Linked DNA regions of Calidifontibacter indicus. The main gene of each other region encodes a partner of the protein of the gene in region 2 in a complex. Links are inferred from orthologs where the notes say so. Each region holds a gene or a part of one and is shown on either strand. Other genes may lie near its edges.

The links.
Region 1: the proteins of meaB (region 2) and DFJ65_RS06890 are in contact, whole or in part, in a crystal structure (PDB 8DPB), measured with the Methylorubrum extorquens proteins. The link is inferred for Calidifontibacter indicus from one-to-one orthologs. Residues at the interface, in SOR26638.1 of Methylorubrum extorquens: Arg20, Ala21, Ala24, Arg25, Thr28, Ser32, Arg33, Arg34, His37, Thr98, Gly99, Gly100, Ser101, Ile102, Leu103, Lys106, Thr107, Ala110, Ala113, Ile114, Asp115, Arg116, Ala118, Phe119, Ile120, Arg121, Pro122, Pro124; in SOR27001.1 of Methylorubrum extorquens: Glu577, Glu578, Asn579, Asp580, Gly581, Arg582, Arg583, Arg585, His596, Ala604, Ser605, Ala608, Asp609, Gly611, Phe612, Asp613, Val614, Asp615, Ile616, Gly617, Pro618, Leu619, Glu625, Arg628, Gln629, Val631, Glu632, Asn633, Asp634, Glu661.

Annotation. Positions count from the first base shown.
Region 1 is NZ_QTUA01000001.1:1,442,045-1,445,346, reverse strand. Bases 207-3,194 are described here. They hold DFJ65_RS06890 (acyl-CoA mutase large subunit family protein), read right to left. Parts: upstream 2,496-3,194; coding sequence 918-2,495; downstream 207-917. Other genes in these bases: DFJ65_RS06885 (cutinase family protein), read right to left, coding at 2,578-3,194; DFJ65_RS06895 (guanyl-specific ribonuclease), read right to left, coding at 373-918; DFJ65_RS06900 (barstar family protein), read right to left, coding at 207-376. Also shown: more of DFJ65_RS06900, read right to left, coding at 1-206; more of DFJ65_RS06885, read right to left, coding at 3,195-3,302. UniProt on the Escherichia coli protein: Catalyzes the interconversion of succinyl-CoA and methylmalonyl-CoA. Could be part of a pathway that converts succinate to propionate.
Region 2 is NZ_QTUA01000001.1:3,000,277-3,003,511, forward strand. What follows is about bases 253-3,173. They hold meaB (methylmalonyl Co-A mutase-associated GTPase MeaB), read right to left. Parts: upstream 2,233-3,173; coding sequence 1,273-2,232; downstream 253-1,272. Other genes in these bases: DFJ65_RS14225 (NAD(P)/FAD-dependent oxidoreductase), read right to left, coding at 253-1,255; DFJ65_RS14235 (acetyl-CoA C-acetyltransferase), read right to left, coding at 2,262-3,173. Outside these bases: more of DFJ65_RS14225, read right to left, coding at 1-252; more of DFJ65_RS14235, read right to left, coding at 3,174-3,235. UniProt on the Escherichia coli protein: Binds and hydrolyzes GTP. Likely functions as a G-protein chaperone that assists AdoCbl cofactor delivery to the methylmalonyl-CoA mutase (MCM) ScpA and reactivation of the enzyme during catalysis.

The DNA.
Region 1 (3,302 bases), 1.6 Mb from region 2 along the record:
CCGGGGCCGCTGCGGCGACCACGACGAAGGGCGCCGGGCCGAGGTCGACCCGCTCGGTGAAGATCTCACGGATCACCTCCCGATCGTGGTCGCTCAGGTGGCCGGCTCCGGCGAAGGCGACGAGCACCCCCGGCTCGTCCCGGATGTCGTCGATGCAGTCGGCGAGGGCGTCCCAGTTGTGACCGAAGTGATCGGGCAGGTCGAACGCGTCGGCGCACTTGGCGAGGAACGTCGCTTTGTCGGTCGGCTCCTCCAGCACGAGGTCGACCACCCGCCATCCGGCGCGCTCACCGACCGCGCGGACGTCGGCGGCGGATCGGTCGGAGCGCAGCACCGCCGACTCCCTGCGGGCGAGCGTCACGGTCAGGCTGGTCATCGCTGGATCCTCCGGAAGCTGACGTAATGGTCGGACGTGTAGTACATCGTGCCGTCCTGCCCGCGGATGATGCGGCGAGCGCCGCGGGTGTCCGCGCCGGGCGTGGGCACCGTGTACTCCCGGTAGTAGCCGCGCTTCTGCTTCGGCAGCAGTCCCTCGAAGTTGCCGAAGGTCTTGCCGTCGTCGCGCGGATACGGGAACGGTCCGCCCGCGTCGATCAACGCGATGGTGTCCTTGGCCTGCTTGGGCAGGTCGGCGTAGTCGACAGTGCGCAGGCCGTCGGCCTTCGTGCCGGACGTGTCCGAGTTGCCCGACGTGCTCGCCGCGGACGACCGGTACGCCGTGCTGCTGCCGGATTCCGTTGTCGCCGTGGTGCGCTCATAGCTGCGCGTGGTCGACGCGGCCGTGCCGTCGCCCGAACCACCGCAGTTGGTGAGCATGGTCAGCGCGAGCGCCAGCACCAACAACCCCAGGCAGATCGCCATGAAGTGGGTGCCGACGAACGACGCCTTCCGTTTGGTACCGCCGAGCAGGTCCCGCATCAGAACTGTTCGCGCGGCACGTACATGCCCCAGACCTCGCGCAGCGCCTTGCTCACCTCACCACCGGTGGCCCGGGCGGCGAGCGCGTGCCGCATCGGCAGCAGCACGTTGTCGGTGCCCTCGGCGGCCCGACGCAACGCGTCCAGCCCCTTGGTGACCGCGGCGTTGTCGCGGCCGGCGCGCAGCTTCTCCAGGCGCACGGCCTGCTCGGCCTCGATCGCCGGGTCGACGCGCAGCGGCTCGTACTTGTCGTCCTGGTCGATGGTGAACCGGTTCTGTCCGACGACGGTGCGTTCGCCGCCGTCGATCTCGAGCGCGATCTGGTAGGCGGAGCGCTCGATCTCGCTCTTCTGAAAACCCTCCTCGATCGCCTTGACCGCGCCACCCTTGTCCTCGACCTGCTGCATGAGCGCGGTGACGGCGTCCTCGATGTCGTCGGTCAGCGACTCGATGACGTAGCTGCCGGCGAACGGGTCGACGGTCTTGGTCACGTCGGTCTCGTAGGCGATCACCTGCTGGGTGCGCAACGCGAGTCGGGCCGCTTTCGCCGTGGGAAGCGCGATGGCCTCGTCGTAGGAGTTGGTGTGCAGCGACTGGGTGCCGCCGAGCACTGCCCCGAGGCCCTGGAGGGCGACGCGCACCAGGTTGACCTCGGGCTGCTGCGCGGTGAGCTGCACCCCGGCGGTCTGGGTGTGGAAGCGCAGCATGAGCGACTTGGGGTTCTTGGCGCCGAACTCCTCCTTCATGATGCGCGCCCAGATGCGGCGGGCCGCACGGAACTTCGCGACCTCCTCCAGCAGCGTGGTGCGGGCGACGAAGAAGAAGCTGAGGCGCGGCGCGAAGTCGTCGACGGCGAGGCCGGCGCGCATCGCAGCACGCACATACTCCTTGGCGTTGGCAAGGGTGAACGCGACCTCCTGCACGGGCGTCGCACCCGCCTCCGCCATGTGGTAACCGCTGATAGAGATGGTGTTCCACTTCGGAATCTCGTTGCGGCAGTAGGCGAACACGTCGCTGGTCAGACGCAGCGACTCGGCCGGCGGATAGATGTAGGTGCCGCGGGCGATGTACTCCTTCAGCACGTCGTTCTGGATGGTGCCGGTGAGCTTGTCGGCCGCGATGCCCTGCTGCTGCGCGGTGAGCTGGTAGAGCAACAGCAGCGTGCTGGCGGGCGCGTTGATGGTCATGCTGGTGGAGACCTCGTCGAGCGGCAGACCGTCGAAGAGGGTGTTCATGTCGTCGAGGCTGTCGATCGCAACGCCCACCTTGCCGACCTCACCGTGCGCCAGCGGGGCGTCGGAGTCGTAGCCCATCTGGGTCGGCAGGTCGAAGGCCACCGACAGACCGCCGGTGCCGTTGGCGACGAGTTCCTTGTATCGCTCGTTCGATTCCTTGGCCGTGCCGAACCCGGCGTACTGGCGCATCGTCCAGGGGCGCCCGGTGTACATGCTCGGGTATACGCCACGGGTGAACGGGTACTCCCCCGGTGCCCCGAGCTTGGTGGCCGCATCGAAGTCGGCGAGGGCGGACGCGTCGTAGAGCGCCTCGAACGGCAGATCGGACTCGGTAGTGGCCATGGTCACAGATTAGCCAGCGGGACGGCGCGGTCTCCCGCACCGTCCCGCATCCGGAAAGCGCGCTCCGGCCCACGCAACGCACTCAGGCTCGGCGAGCCACGTGGTAGCCGATGTTCCAGGCGCCGGAGCTGCTCAGCGGCGAGTAGGTGGAGGTCGTGTACTTCAGGTGGGGTGCGTTGCGCGACCCGTTCCTCAGGAAGGCCATCGAGTCGACCCAGTTGAGGGATGCACAGACCCGGTCGCCCCGGTTGCAGACGTTGTAGACGTACACACCGGACGGCCAGGACGCGCGACGTCCCCACATGCCGCCGTGGCTGCGGTCGGCGGTCTTGCTGCTGGCGAAGGTCGGGTTCATCATCGGGTCGCCGATGAGGCCGATGCCCTGCAGGCGGGCCCGCTGGGTGCTCGACATCCCCACCACCACATCGCCGACGATGTGGGCGCCCTGGGAGTAGCCGAACAGCGCGATCTTGGTGCGCGGGCACGCGTTGGCGTAGGAGTTGAAGGTCGCCTTGAGCGCAGCCCGTCCATCGGCCATCGAAGCGGCGTAGTTGAAGGAGGCCTGGTAGTTCACGTAGGTGCTGACGACGTTCGTCGAACCCTTCTGCGCCTTGAAGGCCGCGACGGCGGTGGGCAACTGGGTGCCCGAGGAGGTGCGGGTTCCGTCGTTGGTGCCGCGCACGGAGATGGTGGTGTACGCCTTGCACGTGACGGCTTCGGCCTGCGGGGCGGTGACGGTGATGGCGCCGAGCCCACCCATCGTGGCGACGGCGCTCATGGCGAGAAGGCGGCGGCTGCGGGACGACT
Region 2 (3,235 bases):
CGGACATCGTCTCGGTCAGGTCGGCGCGACGCACCACGATGGTGACCACGCGGGCGAACTTCGCAAGATGCACCGCGGCCTGACCGGCCGAGTTGCCACCGCCCACTACGACCACGTGACCGCCGGCGCACTCCCGCGCCGCCGACGTGGCCGCACCGTAGTGGACACCGAGCCCGACGAGCTCGTCGATTGAAGGCACACCCATCCGGCGATACTTCACACCCGAGGCCACCAGCAGGGCTCGCGCCCGCACGCGTCCCTTCGGAGTGAGCAGCACGTGCGGCGACCCGTCGGTGCCCAGCTCGACGCCGGTCACCCGGCAACCCGGTCGCAGATCGGCGCCGAAGCGCGATGCCTGGGTGCGGGCCCGCTGCGCCAGCCGCATGCCGGAAATGCCACGCGGAAAGCCGAGGTAGTTGCGGATCATCGAGCTCGAACCCGCTTGTCCGCCAATGGCATCGGAGTCGAGGACGACCGTGCGCAAACCCTCGGACGCACCGTAGACCGAGGCGGCCAGCCCGGCCGGGCCGCCGCCGACGATCACCAGGTCGAACACCTCGGCGGACAGGTCGGTCGAGGTGTCGGTGAAGTAGGTCGAGACCTGCGCGATGGTGGGATTCTGCGCCAGCCCGCCGAACGGTGAGCTCACCAGCGGGTAATCGATCTCACCCTCGTGACCGGTGCTGCGCAGCTGTTCGATGATCTCGAGCCCGACCTCGCTTTCGGGGCTGGAGGTGCGGGTCGGCACGCCTTGACGATCGAAGAAGTCACGCAACCGACCGAGCGCCGCGATGTCGGGCGGCGAGACGAGTTCGACGGCCGCGACCACGGGGCCGGCGGAGGTCCATGCCCAGTCGGACAGCAACTCGGTGACCGCGGTGTGAAACTCTTCTTCGCGCACCCCGCGCGGCACGGTCAACGGCGTGTCCAAGCGTCCGGCGGCCATGGCCTCGCGCACCACCGTGCGGGTGTGTCGGAACTCGCCCCAACCGAGCAGCAGCACGCGCTTCACCGTCGGGCTGAGCGCGTGGATGCAGTCGAGCGCGACGAGCCCCGGGGTGTCGGCGAGAGAGGACTCCGCGGCGACGAGTGCGATCTGTCCGTTGAACGCAATCGCCCGCTGTGCCTGCCGCAACCCGTCGGCGAGGGTCGGCACGACCACCACCTCATAGTCGCGCTTGTAGCGGGAGAACTCCCCCTCCATCACCTCGGCGTACTGCGCTGCGACCACGAGGATCATTGGCTTGATGGTCATACGAATTCCGTTGTCAGTCATAAGTTCTCAATCAATCGATCGGCTGCGTTATAAGGGTCGGTCGTGCCGGCCACCACCTGCTCCGCGAGGTCGTCGAGATCGCCGCCCTCGCCAGGCCGCGCCATCCGTGCCCGCAGCAGACGTAGGGCGATCTGCTCGATCTCCCAACGCGCCCGCGCGGTGCGACGACGCCCCAATTCTCCGCTTTTCTGCGACCACGCGAGGTGCTTGTCGAGCGCGGCCATCAAATCGTCGAGACCGGTGCCCTTCTCGGCCACCAACTTCTCCACCGACGGACGCCACAAACCCGGCTCGGTGCGGTCGCCGAGGGTAATCATGTGGCGCAGGTCGCGCACCGTCGCATCGGCACCCTCCCGGTCGGCCCTGTTGACGACAAACACGTCGCCGATCTCCAGAATTCCCGCCTTCGCGGCCTGCACCCCGTCGCCCATGCCAGGTGCGAGCAACACCAACACGCTGTCGGCGAGGCCCGCGACCTCGACCTCGCTCTGCCCGACGCCCACCGTCTCGACGAAGATCACGTCGCAACCGGCAGCATCGAGCACCCGCAGCGCCTGCGGCGTCGCCCAGGACAACCCGCCCAGATGACCCCGGCTGGCCATCGAGCGCATGTAGACGTCGGGGTCGAGTGCGTGGTCGACCAGGCGGATGCGGTCGCCGAGCAGCGCACCGCCGGAGAACGGCGAACTGGGATCGACGGCCAGCACCCCGACCCGCAAGCCACGCTCGCGAAAGGCACGCACGAGCACATTGGTGGTGGTCGACTTGCCGACGCCGGGCGAGCCGGTGAGCCCGATGATGCGGGCTCGACCGGTGTGGGGCGCGAGCGCAGCCATGACCTCACGCAGCCGCGGGTCGGCGTTCTCGACCAGGCTGATCAAACGGGCGACGGCCCGGGGGGATCCTCCCCGGGCCGCCTCGACCAACGAAGGTACGTCGACGTCCCGACGACTCATCGATGAATCCTTAAGGGTTGCAGCGAATTTCAGGCCTTCGGCACGCGCACGATCAGGGCGTCGCCCTGACCGCCACCGCCGCACAGAGCGGCCGCGCCGACGCCGCCACCACGACGGGCGAGCTCGAGCGCCAGGTGCAGGGTGATGCGGGCACCGGACATGCCGATCGGGTGACCCATGGCGATCGCGCCGCCGTTGACGTTGACCTTGTCGGCGTCCAGACCGAGCTGCTTGGTGGACGCGAGACCGACCGCGGCGAACGCCTCGTTGATCTCGATGAGGTCGAGGTCGGACGGCGCGATGCCTTCCTTGGCGCATGCGGCTTCGATCGCGTTGGCCGGCTGCGACTGCAGCGTGGAGTCGGGACCGGCGACGACACCGTGGGCACCGATCTCGGCCAGCCACTTCAGCCCCTTCTCCTGCGCCTTGGCCTTGCTCATCACCACGACCGCGCAGGCGCCGTCCGAGATCTGCGACGCCGAGCCCGCGGTGATCGTGCCGTCCTTGCTGAACGCCGGCCGCAGGCCGGACAGCGACTCGGCGGTCGTGTCGGCGCGGATGCCCTCGTCGGCCTTGAACTCCAGCGGATCGCCCTTGCGCTGCGGGATGCTGACGGTGAGCACCTCGTCGTCGAACAGGCCGTCCTTCCACGCCTTCGCGGCCAACTGGTGGCTGCGCGCCGAGAACTCGTCCTGCTCGGTGCGGGTGAACTCCTGGTCGCCCTTGTTCGCCGACTCGGTGAGGTTGCCCATCGCCTGGTCGGTCAGCACGTCCCACAGACCGTCGTAGGCCATGTGGTCGGTCATCTTCACGTCGCCGTACTTGAAGCCCTCGCGACTCTTGGTCAGCAGGTGGGGCGCCTGGCTCATCGACTCCTGGCCGCCCGCCACCACGGTGTCGAACTCGCCCGCACGGATCAGCTGGGCGGCGAGCGCGATGGCGTCGACACCCGACAGGCACACCTTGTTGATGGTGAGCGCCGGCACGGTCATCGGGATGCCGC